DNA from 2 places in the Vagococcus entomophilus genome. Region 2 is predicted to be linked to the other one. Evidence: a T-box and tRNA genes for the amino acid it is inferred to sense, from the RefSeq annotation. Region 2 holds a T-box; the other holds one or more tRNA genes.
The links. A T-box is a leader RNA that pairs with one kind of tRNA and senses whether it is charged. The one in region 2 lies ahead of serS (serine--tRNA ligase), so its partner is inferred to be a tRNA-Ser.
Positions count from the first base shown of each region.

Region 1 (7,033 bases), on a different contig from region 2:
TTTCGTCCGCGGTTTCAATGCAACCAGATATTATTATGACTGGTCAAAATTTTCAGAGTCAATTTGAAAAATTTGCAATTGACGAAGCCAAAACCTCTCTGATTTATTTGAAAAATATTGTATCAAAAGCTGAAATTGAGGAGAAAATTGTGCCCGTCCTAATTCAAAAAGGGATTCTGAACGACTAAAGAAAGCGAGGGAGCAACATGATTGTAGTCGATTTTATTATCAAAAATATTCTTACGCAAGCGTCCATTACGATTGCTCTGATTGCCATGTTAGGACTAATCTTACAACGGAAATCACTTGGACAAGTGCTTTCGGGTTCCTTAAAAACATTGCTTGGATTTCAAGTACTTTCAGCAGGATCAAGCATCATTGTGGGCAGTCTGATCTATTTTGGGAAAATATTTACCCAAGGTTTCAAGATGCAAGGGATTATTCCCTCGATTGAGTCAATCAATGGGCAAGCGATGAATGAACTAGGATTAGGGCGAGAAATTGCCCTGACATTTTTGGCAATCTTTGTTTTTAATATCTTGATTGCACGCTTTACCAGATGGAAATATATCTTTTTGACAGGCCAAGCTATTTTATGGATGGCGACCATGACGACTATTTTTGGCTATTTTGCTGGACTCAGAGGACTTGTTTTAGTTTTGGTCAGTGGATTTATAGGGGCGGTCTTTGCAGTAGCGATGCCAGCGATTGCCCAACCATTGGTTCGAAAGATTACAGGTTCAGATGATATTGCACTGGGGCATTTTTGTACGATAGGCTATCTTTTTGAAGCGTTGATTGCCAAGTTGTTTGGTGAAAAAGGGGAAAATAAAAAATCAACAGAAGATTTGCATTTACCAACGCAATTTGAATTTTTACAGGACACATATCTTTCCTTAATGGTAGTGATGGTCCCACTCTATCTTATCACCGCTTTTTTTGCTGGGGCGACGTTTAGCACTCGTTTGGCAGGTGAGACCAATTATTTGATGTTTGCCTTTTTACAATCAATCCAATTTGTAGTAGGGGTTTATGTTTTACTTGCCGGAGTCCGACTTCTTTTAGGCGAGATTGTTCCAGCCTTTAGAGGAATTGCGATGCGTCTTGTGCCAGATGCAAAACCCGCTTTAGATTGTCCTGTCTTGTTTCCGTACGCACCAAATGCGGTGATTGTAGGGTTTATTACAACCACTTTAGGTTCGATACTGGCCATGTTTGTTTTACCCAAGTTTGGTCTAGCGATGATTTTGCCTGGTATGCTGACAAATTTTTTTGCAGGAGGAACAGCGGGAATCTTTGGTAATGCAGTAGGAGGGAGAAGAGGTGCCATTATTGGTGGGGTCGCACATGGCTTTTTTATCACACTACTGCCAGCATTATTAGTCACTATTTTCAATCAGATGGGCTTTGTCAATGCAACTGCAACGGATGTGGATACAGTAGTGGCAGCACTTTTGTATGCTTGGATTATTGGGCCTATTTTAAAAGCTGTCTAACGTTGTGAAAAGGAGGAAGACAAAATGTTTGGATTTTTGAAACATAAGAAAAATCTGTCAAAACAAGAGCCAAGAGCTAGGTCATTATCTACAGCAAAAAAAGCTGCACTTCTCCAGCATATTGAACAGTTAAAAAGTCAACTAGAGCAAAGTACAACCACAGGATTAGCCGAAATATACGAGCGTTTAGGTTGTGATTATGAGCAGCTGGGAGAAACTAGCTTAGCTATTGAGTATTTAGAGAAGAGTCAAAGAAGCAAAAAGTCTTTAGGCAAAGGCTACAAGGTATTACTCAATCTTTATAATCAAGAACGAGTAAAAGCTGCTAAAGAAAAAGATGAGGCAACATTACAGTATTATTTAAATAAACTGGATGAGCTACTAACTTTATCCAAAGAGATGACCAGGGGTGCACAAAAATAAGAGCATATAAAAGGAGAAAGCTTATGTATACAACTTTAAAAGAAATCACAGAAATGGCAACCAAAAGAAATATTACGGCAGGTGCATTTAATACACATAATTTAGAGATGTTGCCAGATTTGATTCGAGCAGCCAAAGATTTTGAGGCACCGATTATTATTCAAACAAGTGTAGATACGGCAAAATATATTGGACATGAAAATTTAGTGGCTGTTTGTCAAGCAATGGCTAAAACAGAGCAAGTAGATGTCGCACTTCATTTAGATCATGCACGTGATTTTGCGGATATCAAAGAGGCTATTGATAAGGGGTATTCTTCTGTTATGTATGATGGCTCTCACCTGCCTTTTCTCGAGAACGTTTTAAATACAAAAGAAGTCGTTGCGTATGCACATGAACGCGGGGTTTCGGTAGAAGGAGAAATAGGAACAATTGGCGGTACCGAAGAAGGAATCCAAGTGAGCGAGCAAGACAAAGTTTACACCAATCCCAAAGATGCATTAGCCTTTGTTAAACAGACAGGAGTCGATGCCTTGGCGGTAGCTATTGGGACCAATCATGGGCAATATCGATCCAAAACGGAGGTCAATGTGGCTTTGTTAGAAGAAATTCATCGTAGTGTTGCTATTCCGCTTGTGATTCACGGCGGCACAGGTGTGAAAGAAGAAGATATAGGAAAATTAGTCGACCGAGGTATCCGCAAATTTAACGTTGGAACGGAATTACTTGTAGCTTGGACGAAAACGGCCAAAGAAACATTTAGTGATACGCCAGTCAATCAGTCTCTAAGACATATGATCATTCCTTGTAATCACGCCGTAAAACAAGTTGTATCAAAAAAAATTGCGTGCTTCATGAATCGCTCGTTGAACCAATAGAGAGAAAGAGAGGTGAAGGATGAAAAAATTGCTTGTTTTACTAGCAGGACCACCTGGTACTGGAAAAACTTATTTAGCAAAAAAAATTCAACAAGTATATGAGTCGTTTGTTCTTGTTTCCCCAGATGAGCTGAAAGAAAGCTGCTATGATCAGTATGGGTTTCAAAATATAAAGGAAAAAGAACGAATCAATCAGATTGCTTGGGAAAAATATTATGAGGCATTGGCAGATCAGATGAAAATGAGTCGTTCCATTATTTCAGATTATCCATTTAGTGACAAACAAAAGTCAAGACTAGAAAAAATGAGTTTAAAATATGGGTATAAAGTGGTAACGGGCTGTTTGACAGCGGATCTCACTTTACTCTATCAAAGACAAAGAGCAAGAGATTTAGAGCACACAAGACATCTGGGGCACTTGATGACAAATTACCAACTGGGAAAAGTTTTTCAAAGACGAGAGGAAGCAGAGGATTTACCAAGCTTTGAAGTATTTTCCAAGAGATGTATGCAGCGAAAGTATTTGGAATTTTCTCTTGGAGAAACGATGAAAATTGATGTGACAGACTTTGAGCAGATAGCGTACGGAGAGCTCATGCAAAAAATTGCAACGGATTTGTTTTAGATAATAGATATGTTATTTTTGGGACGAATGTGTTAAAATTCTTCTTAGCAAAAAGGAGAATGATGGATGAGTCAAACAATTGCAGCAAATGTACTGGCAACAAAATTACAGAATGGAACTCTTATTGATGTACGTGAAGCGGTAGACTTCGAGCAAGAGCATATTTCAGGAGCAGTGAACATCCCTATTGCCCAATTGCCACAGCGACTAAACGAGCTAAACCCACAAGAAACTTACTATATTATCTGCTATCTAGGCGGACGCTCTGCGCGTGCTTGTGAATTTTTAGAAGGCAATCAATTTGAAAATGTGGTCAATGTGGAAGGCGGGATGGAAGCGTGGCGACATCGCGTTAACCTTGAAAATGAATGATATTGACTTCGGCTATTTACTATTCCCTCAGAGAATGCTAAAATGAACAAGGAATTTTCATGAAATTTTTAATGAGGTGGGTAACAAAATGGCTCAAAAAGAGTTCTCAGAATCAAAGTTTGAAAAATTAGTCGCACAATGCAACGAATGGTTGGCTACTTTTTCTACTACAGATGAATATACAGGCTTATCAAACGATGCACAAAAAAAAGGCACAGAAATCTGTGAAACTTTTGTGAAGGTGATGTACAAAGAAGAACTAAGAACACCTAGAGAGTGGACAGCTACAGCTTTAGAAGCAGTTGTTCAAAAGCAAATGGATTCAGATACTGTACCGGTTTTAACCGCTTTTATCACATTTTTAAGCGAACAAGGAAAGCTAAGTAATGGTCCAACTTTACTTAGAAAATTAGAAAAACTTTCTAATGAAGCGCCTAAGGGCAACGAGCATAAAAAAGCAAAGACGAAAAAAAGTTCAGCTGCTTCAAAGAGATCGTTTACAAAAGAAGAAATCGAGATGTTTAACCTATTTCCAATGGGGAATTATCGTTATCAAAGTGAAACGGCAGAAGAAGCAAAGCCAGCTGTTGACTTCTCTAATCTAAAAGTAGGTAGAAATGAGCCTTGTCCTTGTGGAAGTGGCAAGAAATTCAAAAAATGTCATGGAAAATAACCATGACATTTTTCTTTATCCACTTGAGTTTTAGAAGAAAAAAGGCTAAAATATAGCTATTGTTATGGAAAGTTGGCAGAGTGGTAATGCACCGGACTCGAAATCCGGCGAGCCGCGTTTCGCGGTGCACGGGTTCAAATCCCGTACTTTCCTTCTTATGTAAGCTACGTATTGTATGAGGCAGATCTTGATAAAGATGGCCTTTTTTTTGAGCAAAAATTTTTTCTTTTTTAAAAAGATAAACATTTGTTTATTCAATTAAATAAAAATAATCGAATAAAATAATCGTTTTATCATCTTTTTCTCATTTTATTTTAATTTAAAAAGCGTACGATTAATTTCATCAAGGGAAGGGGAGAACAAATATGAAAAAAATGTTAAGTATTTTAGTGGCAAGCATCGCAGTGTTTGCTTGTGGAGTTTTTTCAGTATCAAAAGCAGAGGCGGCTACTCAAAGTGAAGCCATGACGTGGGTCAATCAATCGGTTGGAAAAGGGTATGATTTTGATCATGCTTACGGGAACCAATGCGTAGATTATGTCAACGAGTATGTTAATCATTTCTTTAACACATCATTTTCTGGTAATGCAATTGATCTTCAAAACACAGGAGTAAAAAATGGTTTTAAATTTATCAAAGCAACTGCTGGTGCAGTGCCTCAAGCTGGGGATATTTTTGTAATGTCAGTTCCAGGTAGTCCTTATGGTCACACGGGAATTGTAATCTCAGCAAATGGTTCAACAATCAATATGGCTAACCAAAATTACAATGGACATGCATATGTCACAAAAAATTCGATTCCTTATTCTAATTCGTATGGAACTGTAGTTGGTTGGTTACGTCCTCCGTTTTCTGGTAGCAGTAGCAATAATGGCGGCGGAAGCACTAATAATACAGCAATCAAAGTCGGAGATACGGTTAGTTTTACCGGTGTTTACAAAGTAAGCAAAGTAAACCCATCTAAAAATACTGTAGCAAGTAACACGCTTGCTGGTGGAGATTCAACCTACCTAAACTATATTGATGCTACTCCTTTAGTTGAAACAAATGCTAGTGGTACAAAAGCAGGCGATCAAATTTTGAATATTGGAGACTACTTCAAAGTTCCTGGTACATATAAAGTATTAAATATTGACACACCTACAAATGGGATTTACGTTAAAATTGGCAGTGTCAATGTATGGTTAAGTGCTAGCCAAGCACATAAAAATTAATTATTGTATCTCTAAAAAAAGAGGAATAATTTGTAAAACATGTCTTTTCTTCAACGTTCCGTTGAAGAAAAGACATGTTTGCTTATTAAAGACTTATAGTTAGGGGATGTTTCATCTTATAGGGAGGGTGTAAATGAATAATTTTAAAATGGTGATGTTTTCTCTATATAAACACAGGAGGAAGATATGCTTAAATTTTTATTTGAAAGAAACAAACAATTATTTTTAAAAACATTTTTATTTTTAGTTTTATATTCAGCTTACAATCCTGTGTTGTCAAAGTTAATCCAGTTTGATATGAATCAAGCTGGAAAAAATAATATCAAAATAGTCGAGCTGATAGCAATAAATCTTTTTGTCTTACTTATATTATCTTTGATTAATTTGCTAGCTCAATACTTTTCAATTCAATTTAGTACGGCTTCCCAACAAACGCTTAATACAAAAGTAATGAGTAAAATCACAGAAAAAGATGAGTATGAACGTTCTGAAGTTGTGAAACTTTTTAATAATGATATTCCTTTAATTACGGAGAGTTATCTCTCCTCTTTGACTAGTATTGTTTATTTTAGTCTGTCATTTATTATGGGAACAGTTCTGATTTTATTTATAAATAAAATCATTTTGCTTTATATATGCGTAGTAGCGAGTCTATCTTTGTTTGTATCCAAAAAAATGTCTAATAAAATCTCTCCTTCTCAAAAAAAATATAACGATAGCTTAGGGAAAAATTCTGAATTATTATTAGACATATTCGAGCTGTCCATAATTAGAAAAGTGTTTCATCTAGATAAAATTATGAATAAAAAATTTAAAGAAGCAAGTTCCGCTAGTACGAATAATTTATTTACTTTAAAGAAAGAAAAAGCAATTGTCACCTTTTCCAATGATACCTTTTCTTGGGTTCTTCAAATAGGAATTTATATTATTGGTGCAGTCCTGCTATCAAATAAGCAAATAACTTTTCCAGAACTAATCGCTATTACACAAGCTTCAGGAACTGTGACTACCCCAATCTTTTGGTTCTCTAATGTTTTATCAAGTCTAGCCTCTACAAAAGACATTAGAAAGGTAATGATGAACCTAATTAATGAAAAGTCGGAAATCAATACGAAAAAAATCAGTCAGATCGAGACTATTAAATTAGAAAATGTAGTGCTAAATAATAAAAAAACAACTAGAAATGTTCTGAATTTGTCTATATCAAAAAATAATAAATACTTATTATTAGGAGAAAATGGCAGTGGAAAAACGACGCTATACTCACTTTTATCTTTGAGAAACAAGGATTACGAGGGTTCTATTTTAATAAATGAGACAGAATTAAGACAAATTAATCCTGTCTCTTATCG
Region 1 is NZ_NGJZ01000001.1:1,091,594-1,098,626, reverse strand. Features, by position in the region: gene CBF30_RS05205 (PTS sugar transporter subunit IIB) at 1-188, shown strand, start outside; gene CBF30_RS05200 (PTS sugar transporter subunit IIC) at 207-1,496, shown strand; gene CBF30_RS05195 (tetratricopeptide repeat protein) at 1,521-1,919, shown strand; gene CBF30_RS05190 (class II fructose-bisphosphate aldolase) at 1,943-2,797, shown strand; gene CBF30_RS05185 (P-loop nucleotide/nucleoside kinase family protein) at 2,817-3,422, shown strand; gene CBF30_RS05180 (rhodanese-like domain-containing protein) at 3,489-3,794, shown strand; partial or broken gene CBF30_RS12165 (SEC-C metal-binding domain-containing protein) at 4,348-4,467, shown strand; tRNA gene CBF30_RS05170 (tRNA-Ser) at 4,534-4,620, shown strand; gene CBF30_RS05165 (CHAP domain-containing protein) at 4,833-5,681, shown strand; gene CBF30_RS05160 (ATP-binding cassette domain-containing protein) at 5,868-7,033, shown strand, end outside.
Region 1: it has a tRNA-Ser gene. The T-box ahead of serS (serine--tRNA ligase) is inferred to sense a tRNA for this amino acid. The anticodon was not compared.

Region 2 (7,033 bases):
AAAAAAAAGCTACAAGAGTCTGCTCTAAATGAAACGACCATCAAGGCAACGGTTTATGAGGTTGTATCTGTGCTTGTGAAAGAGCAAAAAAAGGGAACAACGGCACGCCAATTGTTTGGTACACCTTCGGAATATGTGTCAAAATTAGCGAATCGACCAGCTCCTGTGAAAGCAAACAAGCTGTGGGAAATTTGGCTTGATAATTCCTTACTTTTATTGGTCTTTTTAGCTGGCATGGGAGGCGTAATCAATCTCATCTCTAAAACCAGCCAATCTGTCAGTTCATTTGGACTGATTACGATGATTTTAGCGGCGTTTTCTGGAGGCTATGTTTTCTATATCATGGATAAATATGTCTATAGATATGCTAGAGAAAATATACCGAAAGAAAAACGTCCCGGCTTAATCAAGTCAACAGCCATTATGATGCTGATTTTACTTGCGTGGTTTGCGGTATTTTCTTTTGCAGCATTTATCCCAGCGTCAATCAATCCTCAGTTAGATCCAGTTGTAAACTTGATTCTTGCTGGAGTAACATTTGGCGTACGCTATTTGTTGAAAAAACGATTTGGCATTCAAGGAACCATCTTGCGTCCAAACTAATAAGTGGTGAAAAAGAAAGAGATGGGACAGAAGTTTTGACTCTGAAGAATAAAAAGAAATTCAGGAAAAAATTCGATCAAATTTTTGTGAAGGTTAGTGTATTTTTAAGGGAGTTACTTCTGCCCCCCCTCGTTTATTCGAATAGTAAGAGCATGAAAGATCACTTTCGAGTGATCTCTCATGCTCTTTTCGAAAATATAAAGTGCGTGAAAATGAAATTTTAATGTGAAAAATGGTTTTTTGATGACGAGATGATTGACTAATTGTGGTTTGTTTGTTATTTTTGTAATTAAAAATAAATAAGAGGAGAGGTTGTCGACAATGTCCAATTGGGAAACAAAATTTGCAAAAAAAGGATTTACGTTTGATGATGTATTGCTGATTCCAGCAGAAAGTCACGTACTACCAAATGAAGTAGAAATGGGTGTTCAACTTGCCCAAAATATCAAATTGAATATTCCTTTTATCAGTGCAAGTATGGATACGGTAACAGATAGCAAAATGGCGATTTCAATGGCCCGTCAAGGTGGATTAGGTGTTATACATAAAAATATGAGTATTGCACAACAAGCAGACGAGGTAAGAAAAGTAAAACGCTCAGAGAGTGGCGTTATCATTGATCCGTTCTTCCTAACTCCCACACATCTAGTGGCAGATGCGGAACAATTGATGTCCAAATATCGTATTAGTGGTGTACCCGTTGTCGAAACTCTAGAAAATCGTCAGTTAGTGGGGATTTTAACAAATCGTGATTTGCGTTTTGTAACCGACTATCAAGTTCCGATTAAAGAGGTGATGACCAAAGAAAAATTGGTCACTGCACCCGTGGGAACCTCTTTAAAAGATGCAGAAAAAATCTTACAAAAACATAAAATTGAAAAATTACCAATTGTAGATGAAGCTGGTAAATTAAGCGGGCTGATCACTATCAAGGATATTGAAAAGGTAATTGAATTCCCTAATGCAGCAAAAGACGAACATGGGCGATTATTAGTTGCAGCTGCCGTAGGTGTAACGAGTGACACTTTTGAACGCTCAGAAGCATTGTTAGATGCCGGTGCCGATGCAATTATCATAGATACTGCACATGGACATAGTGCGGGTGTGATTCGTAAAATTAAAGAAATCCGTAAGACGTTTCCTAAAGCTACTTTAATCGCTGGAAATATTGCCACAGCCGAGGGTGCACGCGCTTTATTTGAAGTTGGGGTAGATGTTGTAAAAGTTGGGATTGGTCCTGGTTCTATTTGTACGACTCGTGTGGTGGCAGGAGTTGGAGTGCCGCAGCTTACAGCAATCTATGATGCAGCTTCTGTAGCACGTGAATTCGGCAAACCAATCATTGCCGATGGCGGGATTAAGTATTCTGGCGATGTTGTAAAAGCTCTTGCTGCGGGTGGGCATGCAGTAATGTTAGGAAGCATGCTTGCTGGAACGGATGAATCTCCTGGTGAATTTGAAATATTCCAAGGACGTCGTTTCAAAACGTATCGAGGTATGGGCTCTTTAGGTGCGATGGAAAAAGGATCAAGTGATCGTTACTTCCAAAGTGGTGTTAACGAGGCCAACAAATTGGTCCCAGAAGGAATTGAAGGTCGTGTTGCATACAAAGGAAGTGCAGCGGATATTTTATTCCAATTGGTTGGTGGCTTAAAAGCGGGCATGGGCTACGTAGGAGCTGGAAACTTAAAACAATTAAGAGAAGAAGCACAATTTGTCCAAATGAGTGGAGCGGGATTACGTGAATCTCATCCGCACGATGTACAAATTACCAAAGAAGCACCTAATTATTCTTTTGAATCTTAAAACTAAAAAAAGAGGTTGGATCAAAACGAACGTTTCGTTTTGATCCAACCTTTTTTAGTTAAATTAGCGGATAACGGTTGTGCCACCCATGTAAGGGACTAAAGCTTCAGGGATTGTGACACTACCATCTTCATTTTGGTAGTTTTCCAAAATAGCAGCAACTGTTCGACCCACAGCAAGACCAGATCCATTTAGTGTGTGTGCATAATGAATTTTGTCTTCTGCATCACGGTATCGAATTTTGGCACGGCGAGCTTGGAAATCTTCGCAGTTTGAACAAGAGCTAATCTCACGGAACGTCTCTTGTGCTGGAATCCAGACCTCTAAATCATAGGTTTTAGCAGCAGAAAAGCCCATGTCTCCCGTACATAAGGTGATTACTCGGTAGGGTAAGTTTAGCTTTTGCAAGATATCCTCAGCATTTGTCACCATTTTTTCAAGTTCATCGTAGGAAGTTTGCTCGTCTGTAAATTTCACCATCTCCACTTTGTTGAATTGATGCAAACGAATTAGGCCACGAGTGTCACGACCTGCACTTCCTGCTTCTGAACGAAAAGCGGGGCTAAGTGCCGTGAAATAAATAGGTAAATCCTGGTTTTTAAGAATTTCATCGCGGTAATAGTTAGTAAGTGGTACTTCTGCAGTTGGAATTAATGTTAGATTTGTGTTTTCAAGTTGGAAAACATCTTCCTTAAATTTAGGGAATTGTCCCGTACCAAACATTGAATCATCGTTTACGATATAAGGCGTCATCATTTCGGTATAACCGTGTTCATAGATGTGTGTATCTAGCATTAAATTGTAAACGGCTCGTTCTAGTCGGGCACCTAGTCCCTTATAAAATACAAAACGACTACCTGTTACTTTTGAGCCACGTTCGAAATCTAAAATCCCTAGATTTTCAGCAACCTCCCAGTGCGGTTTTGGCGTAAAATGAAAGTCTTTAGGTGTAGACCAGCGTCTTACTTCTACGTTTTCTTCTTCATCTTTTCCAACAGGTACCGCTTCATTGGGTAAGTTGGGTAGCGTATAAGAAATTTGTGTGATTTCTTCCTCAATTTCTACTAGTTGAGCATCTAACTCTTTAATCTTTGCGCCAACAAGCTTCATTTCGTTAATTTTGTCCTCAGCTGGTTCTTTGGCTTTTTTTAATTGAGCAATTTCACTTGAAACATCGTTACGGTGTTTTTTTAGACTTTCAACTTCGACCAGCAATGTACGGCGTTGCTCATCTAAAGAGACAAACGTATTTAAAATCTCTTCTTTTACACCACGTGTCAATAGTTTTTCTTTTACAGTATCAAAATTTTGTCGAATCATTTTTACATCTAACATGATAGTTCCTCCTTTGTATAATAAAAAACCCCTTATCCCTAGAGCAAAAGCTCAGTTGGGACGAAGAGGTTTGGTTCATTTAGAAATGGACTCGCGGTGCCACCCAAATTCAACATAAAAATGTTGCACTTGATTTTGATAACGGTAGAATACCGAGAAGACTTACCGCAAAAGCGTTTGCCTGCTACTTATTTGAATGGGTGGATTCACGGATGCTTTTGTTAGCTTGCACCAGACCGCTAACTCTCTGGAAAAAACACAATCGCTACTATTCCCTAAGAATACAACTGTTAAATTACTGTTAGCATACAAAATTTTTAGTGTACTGTCAAATGTTATTTTGAAAAAAAGCTTTTGATTGAACGGCCTAGCAACACGAAAAAGTTGGCTTTTTCGACTTTTTGTTTCGTAACAAGTGTGTAAGTTGGTGCCTTTTGAGTACCAATATAGCCTAATGTATCTTCTTTTAGTTGGATCGTTCCGGTTTTAACCACTGTGTTTTTTCCAAGTGGGGCAGTCAGTTCCTTAGTTGTTTCTTTGAACTGGCTCTTGACATTTTTTATGTCCATCCCTTTGCGAGTAAAAAGTGTGACATCTTCCTTTAGAACAAGTGGAACGGAAGTATTTTTTCCTTTATTTACCGTAACTTTTTTGTCTGTTGGCAATGTACTTCCTTTTTTATATAGTATTTTTTTCTCCCAGTTGTCATACGTATAGTCCATCAGTTTTCCAGTTTCTACAAATCTAGCACCAGCATCCGTTTGGGCATTAGTTGCATTCATCACTACTGTAATAATTCGCCAGTTATTTTTGGTGATTGTCCCAGCAAAACATTCTCCAGCTAAGTCAGTAGTCCCAGTTTTTAACCCATCAACCCCTTCTTTGTAATACTGACCACCAGGCAGCATCCAGTCCCAAGTCGTCATCTCTGTTTGGCTAGGTGTACCTGCTGCAAAGACTTTACTAGTGGTTTTTGTTACTTCTAAAATTTCAGGGTAGTCGGTGATTAAGTGTTGGGCAATCAATGCGACAGATTTGGCAGATAATTTATTTTCGTCATTTGCAGCGCTCCCAGGATAGATATGAGTACCTAGATCTTCATTGTTTAGACCAGAAGCAGAGATAATATGTGGATCTTTGACACCCCAGGAGAGTAATTTTTTACGCATCAAATCTACGAATCCACTCTCACTACCAGAAACTTTTGTCGCTAGTGCGATTGCAGCAGCATTGGCAGAATAAATCGCGGAGGCATCAAATAATTCTTTAACAGTATAGTTTGTTCCTTTTACTAGAGGAACATTTGAAAGAGCTGTATCTGTGCTTAACTCGTATAAGTAATCTTCAATTGGTACCGTGTCATTCCAGGAAAGTTTTTTTTCTTTGACTGCTTCTAATACGAGATAAAGCGTCAACATTTTTGTCATTGAAGCAATAGGTAGTACTTCGTCGGCATTTTGATCAAATAAAACTTTCCCAGTAGTAGCATCCACTGAAACAGCAGCTTTGGCAGCAACTTGAAAATTCTCGGCAGCTAAAGCTTTTGAACCAAATGGAAAAAGTAGGGTATTAAAAAGTAAAATTAAGACAAAAAAAAGTGCAAAAATCTTTGGTTTCTTCATTATAAGATAAGTCTCCCTTTTTTAGAATCATCACGTTCAGTTTAACGAATAAAAAGATGCGATGCAATAGATTGCTCGCATTCTTTTTAGTCTTTTTGATAGTTTTTGGTTTTGAGAGGTAAATGGAAAACAAATGAGGTCCATTCCTTGTCTGAATTAGCGTAAATATAGCCTCCGTGCAAGGTCACGATACTTTGAGCAATTGCCAGTCCTAAGCCAGTTCCACCCGTTTCTTGTGAGCGAGATTCCTCTACACGATAAAAACGATCAAACAGTTGATCTAGAGATTTTTTGGGAATAGAAGGCCCATCATTTTTCACAATAATGAGTGCTTCACTTCCAATTTTTTCAGCAGAAATCACAATTTTTTTTCCACCCTTGCCGTATTTGATTGCATTGGAGATAAGGTTATCAAAAACGCGAACCAACTTCTCAGAGTCTCCTTCCATCATAAAAGGACTGGGCGAGACGAGGACTTCAATTTTGATATTCTTTTTACTAGCTGCTAACTCAAAGTCCACTGCAATTTGTTCAATCAGTTGTTCCATATCAAAGGTAATCGAATTGAGCGGAGTGCTAGGTTGCCGTACTTTGGTATATTCAAATAAATCATCTACTAATACTTTCATCTGTTTTGCTTTTAAGTAAGCAGTGTGCGTGTAGTGAAGCAACTCTTCATTAGAATGAAATTGTCTTTCTTCAATCAATCCCAAATATCCAATAATAGAAGTCAGTGGCGTACGAATATCATGGCTGACATTTGTAATCAGTTCGTCTTTTGACTTCTCAATTTTTCGTTCTTCCTCAATAGCATCCACTGTACTATCTACTAAACCGTTAATACTATCAATCACACGACCCACATCCCCATTGATTTCAAACGGAATGCGGTGATCATAGTGACCACTTGCGATGTAATGCAGTTCACTGATAATATGGCGAAGCTGCATTTGGTTGTATCTGCGAATTAGTCGCCAGTATAGGATAATGGTATCAATAATCCCCAAAATGAGAAATGATGGAGTAGACCAAGAGGCAAAAGCACGATTGTTAAAAGTTTGTGTCATGATCATTTTAATACGATAAATCATTTCACCCAAGGATTGATGATAACTGATCACTTGGCCTAAAATGACAATAATGGCAATATTTAATAGTAACAATAGAATGATGGTGATAAAACCTTCGACAATCAACTCACTCTTTTCTTTAGAGGTAAGAACAATGCGTGTATTTTTTTCTGGAATATGTCTAGTGTGCTTCAATTTTATATCCGACTCCCCAAACTGTTTGAATCACTTTCTGTCCACCAGTCGCTTCTTCAATTTTATCACGTAAATGGCTCACATGGACCATTACGGTTTTGGCAGAAACCAAACTTTCTTGTTGCCAGACGCGTTCAAAAATTTCGTCTGCGCTAAAAACGCGGTTAGGGTGACTTGCAAGTAAGTATAAAATACCAAATTCAAGTGCAGTTAATTGAATTTCTTTTCCGGTGTCAGTTTGAACTTCATGCGAATCTTTCCGGATAATCAAAGGCCCAATCTCTAAGCTATCTGGTTCATTTGCTGCAACTTGAAAATTACTACGTCTCATTAAAGATTTTACCCGAGCCATGACCTCAAGAGGATTGAAGGGCTTTGTCACATAATCGTCTGCTCCAGCAA
Region 2 is NZ_NGJZ01000002.1:1,648-8,680, reverse strand. Features, by position in the region: gene CBF30_RS06055 (DUF1129 domain-containing protein) at 1-603, shown strand, start outside; gene guaB (IMP dehydrogenase) at 925-2,409, shown strand; gene serS (serine--tRNA ligase) at 2,473-3,744, opposite strand; T-box leader at 3,798-4,035, opposite strand; gene CBF30_RS06035 (serine hydrolase) at 4,080-5,366, opposite strand; gene CBF30_RS06030 (sensor histidine kinase) at 5,453-6,631, opposite strand; gene croR (response regulator transcription factor CroR) at 6,618-7,033, opposite strand, start outside.